3 regions of the Buttiauxella sp. WJP83 genome follow, and region 1 is predicted to be linked to each of the others. Evidence: riboswitches for the same ligand, from Rfam matches in the RefSeq annotation. Region 1 holds a riboswitch; each other region holds the start of a gene.
The links. A riboswitch is a leader RNA that binds a small molecule or an ion and turns the genes downstream of it on or off. The one in region 1 is predicted to bind thiamine pyrophosphate.
Positions count from the first base shown of each region.

Region 2: another riboswitch for thiamine pyrophosphate. It lies ahead of thiC (phosphomethylpyrimidine synthase ThiC); the one in region 1 lies ahead of thiB (thiamine ABC transporter substrate binding subunit).
Region 3: another riboswitch for thiamine pyrophosphate. It lies ahead of thiM (hydroxyethylthiazole kinase); the one in region 1 lies ahead of thiB (thiamine ABC transporter substrate binding subunit).

Region 1 covers NZ_CP110080.1:713,831-718,043, forward strand. Annotated here, with positions in the region: gene thiP (thiamine/thiamine pyrophosphate ABC transporter permease ThiP) at 1-665, opposite strand, end outside; gene thiB (thiamine ABC transporter substrate binding subunit) at 641-1,624, opposite strand; TPP riboswitch at 1,661-1,760, opposite strand; gene sgrR (HTH-type transcriptional regulator SgrR) at 1,786-3,456, opposite strand; gene sgrT (glucose uptake inhibitor SgrT) at 3,670-3,831, shown strand; gene OH773_RS03395 (sugar efflux transporter) at 4,079-4,213, shown strand, end outside.
Region 2 covers NZ_CP110080.1:4,396,570-4,400,782, forward strand. Annotated here, with positions in the region: gene nudC (NAD(+) diphosphatase) at 1-699, opposite strand, end outside; gene rsd (sigma D regulator) at 921-1,424, shown strand; TPP riboswitch at 1,476-1,597, shown strand; gene thiC (phosphomethylpyrimidine synthase ThiC) at 1,686-3,587, shown strand; gene thiE (thiamine phosphate synthase) at 3,587-4,213, shown strand, end outside.
Region 3 covers NZ_CP110080.1:1,554,565-1,558,777, forward strand. Annotated here, with positions in the region: gene OH773_RS07235 (DUF3772 domain-containing protein) at 1-1,979, opposite strand, end outside; TPP riboswitch at 2,227-2,323, shown strand; gene thiM (hydroxyethylthiazole kinase) at 2,358-3,146, shown strand; gene thiD (bifunctional hydroxymethylpyrimidine kinase/phosphomethylpyrimidine kinase) at 3,143-3,952, shown strand; gene OH773_RS07250 (GntR family transcriptional regulator) at 4,130-4,213, shown strand, end outside.

The sequences.
Region 1 (4,213 bases):
TGTGGCCCACCGCCTAGCGAGAGCACGGTGGCAAAGCTTGCAAAACAGAGCATAAAAATCAGCGCTGCCGCCGGGAGAATCTGGCGGCGCAGCCAGGGCCATTCCACAAAGCGGAAGAAATTCCAGCCCTGCATCCCGAGTTGTGCGGCAACCTGTCGCTGTTCGCTGGGGATATTTTCTAATGCCTGAAGCAGCAAACGTGTCGCCATTGGCATGTTAAAAAAGACGTGTGCTAATAAAATGCCTTTTAAACCGTAGGGCGAGAAGGTCCACTCGATTCCCAACCCTGCGCATAGCGAGGCCAGCCAACCTTCGCGCCCGTACACTGTCAGAATACCGAATACCGCCACCAGCACCGGCAAAACCAGCGTCATCGCGCACAGCCGTAAAAGGGCTAAACGACCAGGGAAACGGCGACGATAGAGCGCACGAGCCAGAAAAATTGCCGGGAATACGGAAAGTGCGGCGGAGAGAAACGCCTGCCAGAACGAGAAACGCAGTACGTGCCACAAATAGCTATCCTGCATCAGGGCGCGGATATCTGTTTGCGGCGCGTTAAACCACAGCGCCATAAAAGCCGCCAGGGCTACGGCCACCACCAGTGTGGCGGCACAAAGCCCTGGGATCAGCCAGCCGGGAATTAGCGGCTGACGGCGCGTTGCCATTCGCTAATCCAGTTGGCGCGTTGTTTAGAGACTTCTTGCGCGCTGTACTCAAGGGTGTTCTGCGGTTTGACCAGGCCATTAAAGCCTTCAGGCAATTTCACATCGGTCACAGGGTACATCCAGTTTCCCGTCGCAACGGTATTCTGGAAGCCGGGTGAGGTGATAAAAGCCATGAACTTTTCAGCCAGTTCCGGCTGTTTGCTTGACGCCAGACGTCCGGCAACTTCCACCTGCAAATAGTGGCCTTCGCTAAAATTAGCCGCTGCGTAGTTATCTTTTTTCTCTTCGATAATGTGATAAGCCGGAGAAGTGGTGTAACTCAGCACCAAATCGCCTTCACCTTTCAGGAACAGACCATAGGCTTCGCTCCAGCCTTTAGTCACGGTGACGGTTTTCTTCGCCAGTTTTTGCCACGCTTCAGGCGACTTGTCGCCATACACTTTTTGCATCCATAACAGCAAGCCCAGGCCCGGCGTGCTGGTGCGCGGATCCTGATAAATCACTTTCCACTTTTGGTCGCTTTCGACCAGCTCTTTCAGGCTTTTCGGCGGGTTCTTCAGTTTGTTTTTATCGTAGACGAAAGCGAAATAGCCGTAATCGAACGGCACGAAGGTCTCGTTGCTCCAGCCGCCAGGGACTTTCAACGCACTGATGTTTGTTTTGCTCGGTGCAAATAATTTCGTCTGGGTGGCCGCTTCCAGAAGGTTGTTATCCAGCCCCAGAACGACATCAGCTTTACTGTTTTTACCTTCCATTCGGATGCGATTAAGCAACGAAACGCCATCTTCGAGTGCGACGAATTTCAGCTCGCAATTACAGTCCGCTTCAAAGGCCTTTTTCACCGCAGGACCTGGCCCCCAGTCGGCGGCAAAAGAGTCGTAGGTATAAACAGTCAGCAGGGGTTTGGCAAAAACAGGTGCTGCGATGAGCGCAAGCAACGGCAATAATTTTTTGAACACTTTGCACCTCTTGGGATTAGGGGTGGCAAAGGACTTTGAGAAATGAGCCTCAAATCCCTTCGCCGGCGTTATCCGGATCAGGTTCGACGGGTATTATCTCAGCCAGACTTTCGCCTTAGCACCCCGTTGAGAACGCGTGCATTGTAGAGATTTTGTAAATATTACGAAAGAGGTATTGGTTCTGGTGGTGCAAACCATGCCGACTTAAAGTCGAACCATCCCAACGTGTTCATTCTCACACCGCGCATACTGCGTTGTCCTTCAATGCGCAACCAGTGGTGGATTAACGGCAAAATATCATTATTTTCCACGCGACTCTGGCACCACTCAGGCAGAGAAAGCTCTCCGTTATGCCATTTACCCGTATCCGTTTCCCAGTCAATGGCGAGGCATTTTTGAATCAACGGCACTTCATAAAGGTGCGAATAGAGTGAAAACTCTAACGGTAGAGTGAAGTTCGCGCTATTAAGCCAGATATCACTTTCAGCATCCCCCTGATGCCACTCTTCATAGCTCACCTCTTGCACCACAAGCTCTACACCCACGCGCGCCAGCAGCTCTTCCATGAATTTAGCTATCACCCGATGCTCAACGTGATCGCGATAAAATGTCAGCGTAACGGACTCCAGCCCGGCGGGTTTTTCGAGTGTCGGCTGGGGGCGTGCATGGTGCCAGCGCGGTAGCAGTCCGTAGGCTGGGAACCAATATTGCTGATTTTGGGCGCCTGCGCTGTAAAGCAGATGGATCGGTGCCAGAACATGGCTCAACCAACGGCGTACTTCTGTATTGCTACCCAATGTTGAGCGGCTATCGAACAAAATATAGTAGCAGCCTTCTTCGAGACGACTTTCGATGGCTTTCTCACTGTCGGGCATTCCTGACAATTGCACCGCACAACTGATTTCTTCACCAATTTCCGGCAGCACCCAAAAATTGACCTCGTCAATCAATGCCCGATAACCGAAGTAATCATCGTAGGCCTGAATTTTCAGCTGATTGGTGTTGTTGCGTACCACCGAATACGGGCCGGTGCCGACCGGCTGACGAGCAAAATTGGTTAAGGTCTGCCATTCGCGCGGCAGGATCATCGCATTGACGCTGCCCAGTAACCACGGTAGCCATTTGTCGGGTTGTGAGAGGGTGATATCCAGCGTCCAGGCTGTAGGCGAGGTAATTTCCTTAATATGCGAATAAAGCGGCAAAGTGCTGATACGTTGCAAGGATGTCGTCACATCCAGCATATCCAACTCACGCCCATGGTGAAAATGAATGCCGGGGCGAAGATAAAAACGCCAATGTAATGGGGAAATTTGTTGCCAGTGGTGGGCAATATCCGCTTCCAGTTCCCCATTTTCCTCATTTATACGGATAAGCCCGCTGAAAATTTGCCGGGCAATATGAGTTTCTGAACGACGTAGAGCGGAACCGGGTAACAGATTTAGCAGTGGGCGGTAGTAGAGAACGCGCAGTATATGCCGCCCTTGCCGAAAGCTTCGACCAAGATGAGAAATCAGCATCTGGCGAACGGCAGCTTTATCGCCAACGATCTGCACCAGTTGATCAATCCTGTCCTGCTCAAGCAGATCTTCTGCGCGCTGTTGCTGGAGCGCAAGGCCTGTGTACAAAAACTCAAGCTTTGATCGCTTGCCGCGCCCGGCTTCGGCTTGCCAGCTTAACCAGCCATTTTCCTGCATCGCACTGAGTAACGTCCGCATATGTCGGCGGGAGCAATTCAGCAAATCGGCCAAATCATTCAACGTCGTTTCTTGCGGCTTTCCTTCGAAGCTTTGCCACAGACGGATGAACTGTTGTTGTAGACGACCACTAGACATATACCCTTCATCCTTCAAGTTGCAGGGGTGTTGGCTGCGTTTGCTCACCCCAGTCACTTACTCAAGTAAGCTCCTGGGGATTCCCTCCCTTGCCGCCTACCTGCAACTCGAATGCTAAAGGGTAGAAAAGAGGAACTCCCGGCAGAAACTCATCAATTTAACTTTCCTCATATTACGCCAATAATCATCAACGATGAAAGCGAGGAGGTACATATGAAACGGTCACCGGTTGTTAAGTTTTATCAACAGTATTTTGCCGCAACACAAAGTGTTTCTGCTGGATGGCTGGCTCGCCAGACAGCGTCGCAACGTCTGAGGATGCTCGAGGACTTAATGCAGTGGGAAGTGAACACTTCCGCAACCGTGAAGTACTAACTCGTTGATTCATGTGTGACTGAGAATTGGTGATGTTCACCAGGCCAGTGGTTTTTACCGCTGGCTTTTTTATACCCGTCATACTTCAAGCCGCAGGGGTGTTGGCTGCACTCACAAACCCCAGTCACTTACTTTAGTAAGCTCCTGGGAATTTGCTCCCTTGCCGCCTACCTGCAACTTGAATTATTTAGGGTATAGTGGACGGCTTGCACATTTATCACCCGCTCAAGCAAAAGGATCTCTCTGCATGGCCTGGTTTCTGACAAAAGGACGACGCCTGAATCCGGTTTACACAGCATTTATGCTAGTGGCTTTTATGATGGGCATCGCGGGGGCACTTCAGGCACCTACGCTGAGCCTGTTTTTAACGCGTGAAGTGCAA
Region 2 (4,213 bases), 1.0 Mb from region 1:
TAACGGCAATTGATCGTAGCGATACCAGCCTGCATCCAGTAACTCTTTCGGGTCGATTTCAATCTCACCGCTATGATATTCCGCCATAAATGCGGTCATCAAGGACTGCGGGAACGGCCATGGCTGGGAAGTGACGTAGCGTAAGTTCTTCACGCGAATACTGCTTTCTTCCATGACTTCCCTCGCCACGGCTTGTTCGAGGGTTTCCCCGACTTCGACAAACCCCGCCAGCACGGTGTAAATCCCATTGCGATGACGCGTATGTTGGGCAAGCAGGATATGGTCGTCACGGCGAATGGCCACAATGATGCACGGCGAGATTTGCGGATAGTAACGTTCACGGCAGTGGCTACATAACATGGCCCATTCCGTTTTGCTGACGTGCATTTCATGCCCACAGTAGCCACAGAATTTATGCGAGCGGTAGAATTCCGCTAATTGCACACCGCGACCCGCCAGCTGGAATAATCCCACATCCTGATCGATAACCTGACGCACCGATCCCATATCCGTCCGGCGATTTTGTCGCACAAGCCATACAGGTTCATTTTCCCACTCACCGATGGGCATCCCAACAGCGCCATCGAGCTGAAAATTTTGTGCCACTCCGTGAGGGAGCTCACCTTTTGGCAACCACAATTTTTGTTCATGACTGACGATAAACCAGCCCTGATCTAACTTTTGAATTACACGTTCCATAACCTGGTGCACATCCCCGAGTTCGCTGGTATAAACAAATGGTCGTAACAATTTTGGGTACGTTTGCGTTACATCTTTCACTCTAAATAGTTCGAGTTGCAGGTAGGCGGCAAATGAACGCATCCCGATGAGCTTACTTGAGTAAGTGATTCGGGTAAGTGAGTGCAGCCAACACCCCTGCAACTTGAAATATGACGAGTAAATAACTCACGGAGTCAATCATGCTTAACCAGTTAGAGAATCTGACTGAGCGCGTTGGTGGTAGTAATGAGTTAATCGACCAATGGCTTCATGCCCGCAAACATTTATTGGTGGCTTATTACAATATGGTTGGGATCAAGCCTAACAAGGATTCCCATACCGCGCTCAATGAAAAGGCTCTGGATAATTTTTGCCACAACTTGGTGGATTATCTGTCTGCCGGCCATTTTAATATTTATGAACGTATTATCAGCGAAATGGAAGGCAACAGCCCACTTTTTGCTGCCACCCATCTTTACCCACAGCTTGAAGCCAATACCCAGCAAATCATGGATTTCTACGATACGCATCTTGAAAGCGCTATCGATGACGATAACTACATTGAGTTCCAGAAAGCCTTGTCCGGCATCGGCGAAGCACTGGAATCACGTTTTTCGCTGGAAGATAAACTCATTCAATTGGCGTACGACCACGATTTAGATGACAGTGCTAACAATACCCGCGGTCTTGCACGCCCGGCTTGAGTTCTGCCCTGTTAACGAGTAGTTTACAACCCGACCCGTAGCAATACGGGTTTCTTCTTGTCGGAGTGCCGAGTGCTTACTGTTATGGTAAAGCACCGGCTGAGACCGTTAATTCGGGATCCGCGGAACCTGATCAGGCTAATACCTGCGAAGGGAACAAGAGTAATTCTGCTTTTGGGTTCACCCGTGCGCGGGCGGTCCACATTCATTACTCCTCCGTTGTTCTGACAAGCCACTTCCTGATAATTACTGGAATGAGCTATGTCTACCACTGAAAAAAAACTCAACCGCCGCGAGCAGCGCGCCGCAGCCCAACATTTTATCAATACCCTGGAAGGCACGGCTTTCCCCAACTCTCAGCGTATTTATCTCACTGGCTCTCGCGATGATATCCGCGTGCCCATGCGCGAAATTCAATTAAGCCCGACCGCAACCGGCGGCAGTAAAGAAAACCCACAATTTACGCCTAACGACGCCATCCCCGTTTATGACACATCTGGCGCATATGGCGATCCGGCTATCATCATTGACGTACTGCGCGGGCTTGATCCTCTTCGAGCCAACTGGATTACTGAGCGTGATGATTGCGAAATCCTGACTGACCGTAGCTCTGCCTATACCAAAGAGCGTCTGGCCGATGACGGTCTGGACGAATTGCGATTTGAAACGCAACTCACGCCTAAGCGCGCAAAAACTGGGAAAACAGTCACGCAACTGCACTATGCGCGCAAGGGGATAGTGACGCCGGAAATGGAGTTCATCGCAATTCGTGAAAATATGGGCCGTGAACGAATCCGCGACCAGGTTTTACGCCACCAGCATCCGGGCCAGGGGTTTGGCGCTCGTCTTCCTGAAAATATCACACCAGAATTTGTGCGCGACGAAGTTACGGCGGGACGCGCAATTATCCCCGCCAACATTAATCACCCGGAATCCGAACCGATGATTATCGGGCGTAATTTCCTGGTCAAAGTGAACGCCAATATCGGTAATTCGGCGGTCACCTCTTCCATCGAAGAAGAAGTAGAAAAACTGGTGTGGTCCACGCGTTGGGGTGCAGATACCGTAATGGACTTGTCCACTGGACGCTATATCCACGAAACCCGCGAATGGATTCTGCGTAACAGCCCGGTGCCGATTGGCACAGTACCTATTTACCAGGCACTGGAAAAAGTCAGCGGTATCGCCGAAAACCTCACCTGGGAAATGTTCCGCGACACATTGCTGGAACAAGCCGAGCAAGGTGTCGATTACTTCACTATTCACGCTGGCGTGCTGCTGCGCTATGTGCCGATGACAGCCAAACGCCTCACCGGGATTGTCTCACGCGGCGGCTCGATTATGGCGAAATGGTGTTTGTCACATCATCAGGAAAACTTCCTGTACGAACATTTCCGTGAGATCTGCGAAATCTGCGCCGCTTATGACGTTTCGCTCTCTTTAGGCGATGGCCTGCGCCCGGGTTCCATTCAAGATGCCAACGATGAAGCCCAATTCTCGGAGCTACACACTCTCGGCGAACTGACCAAAATTGCCTGGGAATATGACGTCCAGGTGATGATTGAAGGCCCCGGGCATGTGCCGATGCAGATGATTCGCCGCAACATGACCGAAGAACTGGAACATTGCCACGAAGCGCCGTTCTATACGCTCGGCCCGCTGACGACCGATATCGCACCGGGTTACGACCACTTCACATCAGGTATTGGCGCAGCGATGATCGGCTGGTTTGGCTGCGCGATGCTGTGTTACGTCACGCCAAAAGAGCATCTCGGCCTGCCAAACAAAGAAGATGTTAAACAGGGGCTAATAACCTACAAAATTGCGGCACACGCCGCAGACCTGGCAAAAGGCCACCCTGGCGCGCAAATCCGCGATAACGCCATGTCAAAAGCACGCTTCGAATTCCGTTGGGAAGACCAGTTTAATCTGGCGCTCGACCCGTTTACCGCGCGAGCCTATCACGATGAAACGCTGCCGCAGGAATCCGGAAAAGTCGCGCATTTCTGTTCGATGTGCGGGCCAAAATTCTGCTCAATGAAAATCTCCCAGGAAGTCCGCGATTTCGCAGCCAAACAAGCCATTGAAGTCGGACTGGAGGATATGTCGCAAACCTTCCGGGCAAAAGGTGGCGAAATTTACCTGCGTCAGGAGGAAGTGTGATGAAACACCCTGCATTTCCCCTCGTTCCCCGGCGTCTGGGTCTGTATCCGGTGGTGGATAGCGTGGAATGGATTGCCCGTTTACTGGAAGCTGGCGTGCGTACTATTCAACTGCGCATCAAAGATAAGCATGACGAAGACGTAGAGGCCGACATTGTTGCCGCCATCAAGCTGGGCCAACAATACGAAGCTCGTCTGTTTATCAATGATTACTGGAAGTTGGCGATAAAACACCGCGCTTACGGCGTGCATCTGGGCCAGGAAGATATGGATGTCGCAAATCTTGATGCTATTCGCGATGCGGGTTTGCGCCTCGGAATCTCCACTCATGACAACATGGAAATGGACCGAGCCCTCGAGGCGCGCCCTTCTTACATCGCGCTGGGTCATGTTTTCCCCACCAATACCAAGCAGATGCCTTCATCTCCGCAAGGGATTACGCAACTTGCAAAACACATCAAAACGCTGGGTGATTACCCTACCGTAGCCATTGGCGGGATTAGCATTGAACGCGTTCCTTCAGTGCTCGCAACGGGCGTAGGAAGTGTTGCCGTGGTGAGCGCGATTACTCAGGCTCCAGACTGGCAAGCCGCCACCGCACAATTACTGTCACTGGTGGGGGCTGGC
Region 3 (4,213 bases), 840 kb from region 1:
TCAACGCCACTGATACTCACCAAATCACCCACTTTCACAGGGCGCTCGGTTAACAGAATCAGCCCGGAGATAAAGTTCTTCACTATCTCCTGTAAACCGAAACCGATACCCACCGATAAGGCGCTGACTATCCAGGCCAGTTTGTTCCATTCGATGCCGAGCATTGACAGCGTCAGCATGATAATCAGCACATAGCCGACGTTGGTAAACAACGTAACCAGCGAGGCGCGCAGGCCGCGATCCATATTGGTTTTTGGCAGGAAATCGTTATCCAGCCAGCGGCGTGTGGAACGCAATACATACCAGCCGATCACCAGGCACAACACCGAATTGACTGCGTGAGCAGGGATAATATTCATCCCCTCGAGGCCTTTTCCGCCCCACATCTCCGCAATTTTGATGAGCAATTCCATCGGCGTTGTGGTGCCGAAGGTGCCATTAAGCAGCGCAACAGCAGCCATTAACAACAGGCTGGTTTTCCCCAACGCGGAGAACAACGTCGCTGCAAGGGAAAGATGGCGGTCATTCAGGCTCAGCGTGCTTTTGAGGATTTTCCCGGTCTGTGTGGCAGGTGAAAAGACCGTTTCACAGAGATCCACCACGAAATGAATCAGTAGATACAGGCTGCAAACCACCAGGCCAATCCACAGCAATTCGAACGTGACGAAGCGCGCCAGCGGAATGTAGCCAATCAGCAATGCCAGCAAGATAACGAATGCGGTCAGGCTGATGACCAGATGGATCAGACCGGCAACCGTGGAACGAGCTTCGGTTTGCTCGCCCTCGGCACTCATTTTTCGGCGGATCCTGTTGACCCGAATCGGGGCAATCAGGCAATTGAGCGCCACCAGTAAAGCCGCCAGACCGTTGCCAAAAAGCGTAGCGGCAATACTCGCACCGACCAACGCATTAAGCTGTTCGATGATGCCAAAGATAAAGATGAAGGTCGCCAGCAAAATCGGGAACGAGGACAGCGTTTTCGCAAGCGGGTCTGCAATGCCAGGCAGACGCCAGGACGGGTGGCTATTCGACAGTAACGCGATACCCAAACCGGCAATCACCGCAGAAAAATAGGTTAGCTCGACCAGTTGATCGGCAAACTCCATCACCCATTGCGAGGTGTCGGGCAGGCGGGTAAAGGTATAACACAACAACTGCATACAGATACCCAGCGTCAACGTGGTGCTTAACGTGGTAAAGCAGGCGAGGAAGCTGCGACGAAAACGCCCTTGCGGCAGCCAGCGAGGCAACACCCAATTCAATGGCCTGTCCATTGCGCGGCGGCCAAATAATCCAATACCTAACGCCAGCAGCAGATAAATCGTGCTTCCCACGCGCCAGTCTTCGCTCCATGCCTGATGCCAGGCATCGCTGACTTGTGTTCCGAATTCGTCGAATCGCGCCGCATCTTTATCGCTTGGGTCAAATACCGGCGACCAGAAGCTCTCACCCAGAATGCTGCCGGTGTTCAGTGCGATTTGCGTCTTCAGCGCGTCACGACGCAGTCCGGCAATTTGTGATGAGAGGTTTTGTGCACCCACGACAACGGCTTTCGCTTGCTCGATTTGCATCGTGAGCAACGCTTTGCTGCTGTTCAATTGTTTGCGCTGACTGATGACCTGCGGTGTTTCCGTCAAAGTACCCGGTGCCGGAGCAGGCCCAAGGACATCCAGTTGCGCCTGAACCTGCGCTAACTGAGGTGTTAACGAGACGGCGAGTTTATCCGCTTCAGCGACCAGCTTTTGCGCGTCGTCATTAAGGATAGTGAACTGTTTGTCAGCTTTCGCAGCGGATACACGTTGCTTGAGTGAATCCAGGCGCTTTTGCAGTGCAGGCAGTGCTGTGCTGGCGTTAACCTTAACCGGTTCTTCAGTGGCAGATTGCCCAGTAGCCTCCTCCGCCTGAGAAAGGAGGGGGGTCATCAACAAACAAGACAACAATGCCAGCAACAACAGCGGCACTCTTAATGGTTTACGCATCGTACGCATAGAAAAATAATTCCGGGATTTCGAAAAAAATGAAATAAAGGACAATCAGCTAGGATACCTGTAATTCTCCGGATTCCAACCAGGGTTAGTCTGTATATGTTGTTTTGGCGTTCAAATCCGATAACCGGGGCTTATGGTTGGAATGGATGCGTCGCGCAAGGGGGGCGGAGACACTAGCGGTTTACAGCGCGCCACGCAGGCTTTATTCTGATGGCCGATTAATCACAAGTTTCGATTAATCAATGACTCGGGGTGCCCTTCTTTGTGAAGGCTGAGAAATACCCGTACCACCTGATCTGGATAATGCCAGCGTAGGGAAGTCAGATGCCTGTCCGGCATCCCTTCTTCGCGCCGGACAGGAGCTTTATGATGCAACCTGACCTGCTACCCGGCCATATCGCCGCGTCGATTTTACTGCAACTTCGCACCACTTCCCCTCTTGTTCACTGCATGACTAACGATGTGGTGCAGAGTTTTACGGCTAATGTTTTGCTTGCCATCGGTGCCGCTCCGGCCATGGTGATTGAAGCGCAAGAAGCCGCTCAATTTAGCCCTGTTGCCCATGCGCTGCTGATCAATATTGGCACTCTGACCGCTGAACGTCGTCACGCCATGCTTGCAGCTATTCATGCGGCAAATGAATCTTCCACACCCTGGGTGCTTGATCCGGTTGCTGTTGGCGGCCTGGCGTTTCGCACGCAGTTTGCCCATGAGGCGCTCGCCCTAAAACCGGCAGTTGTTCGCGGGAATGCGTCGGAAATCCTGGCGCTGGCGAGTGGCCATTCCGGTGGGCGAGGTGTGGATAGCATCGATGACGCACTTTCTGCACTTCCTGCAGCACAGGCTCTGGCACAACGGGTGGGGACGATTGTTGTGGTAACCGGTGAGCGAGACTACATCACAGATGGTGAAAATAGCTGGAGTGTTTCGGGGGGCGGCGTTTTGATGACACGGGTGGTCGGCACCGGTTGTGCGTTATCTGCTGTGGTGGCCGCTTGTTGTTCATTGCCTGGCTCGCGGCTTGATAACGTCGCCGCCGCCTGCCAGTTTATGAAAATTGCAGGTCAACAGGCCATTTCAGAGAGCCGTGGCCCAGGCAGTTTTATTCCTGCCTTTCTCGACGCGCTTTACGGGCTTCAGGCGGAGGCACTGGTATGAAAGGATTAAAACGTATCAATGCGCTGACCATTGCCGGAACCGATCCAAGCGGTGGTGCGGGCATTCAGGCCGACCTGAAAACTTTCTCGGCGTTGGGCGCGTATGGCACCAGTGTGGTGACCGCGCTCGTGGCGCAGAACACGCGTGGGGTGCAGTCGGTCTATCGCATTGAGCCCGCGTTTGTTGCCGCCCAACTGGATTCAGTGTTGAGTGACGTGCGCATCGATACCATAAAAATCGGCATGTTAGCTGAAACCGATATTGTTGTGGCGGTGGCGGAGCGGCTGGCGTTTTACCATGCGCAAAATGTGGTGCTCGATACAGTGATGCTGGCGAAAAGTGGCGATCCTTTGCTTGCTCCTTCGGCGGTTGACAGCTTACGTCGCAGACTTTTACCGCAAGTGGCACTGATTACGCCGAACCTGCCGGAAGCCGCGGCTTTGCTGGATACCGCTCATGCAAAAAACGAACGTGAAATGAAAGAGCAGGGCGATGCCTTGTTAGGGTTAGGCTGCCAGGCCGTGCTGATGAAAGGCGGGCATCTCGATGATGCGGAAAGTCCGGACTGGTTATTTACGCGAGATGGTGCGCAGCGCTTTACCGCGCCGCGAGTAAAAACGCGGCATACACACGGTACAGGTTGTACGCTTTCTGCGGCACTCGCCGCACTTTATCCGCGCTATAACGACTGGCCGCAAACGATAAGTGCCGCGAAAAAATGGTTATCTCAGGCCTTAGAACAGGCGGATTCGCTGGAAGTTGGCGGCGGAATCGGGCCGGTGCATCACTTTCACCAATGGTGGTGACCCCCTTCATACTTCAAATTGCAGATGCGTTGGCTTTCCTCGCGCACCCCAGTCACTTACTTGTGTAAGCTCCTGGGGGTTTGCTGCGTTGCCGCCTTCCTGCAATTCGAATTATTTTGGGTGTATTTAAGTATATACTTGGGCTCTTTCTCTCCATCTTCCGGATACTTGTGCGACATGGAACAGGTTCACACTCAGCTCATTGAACAGCTTATCCAGCGGTTCTCGCAGGCCGATAACACGCCGTTGTATTTGAAATTT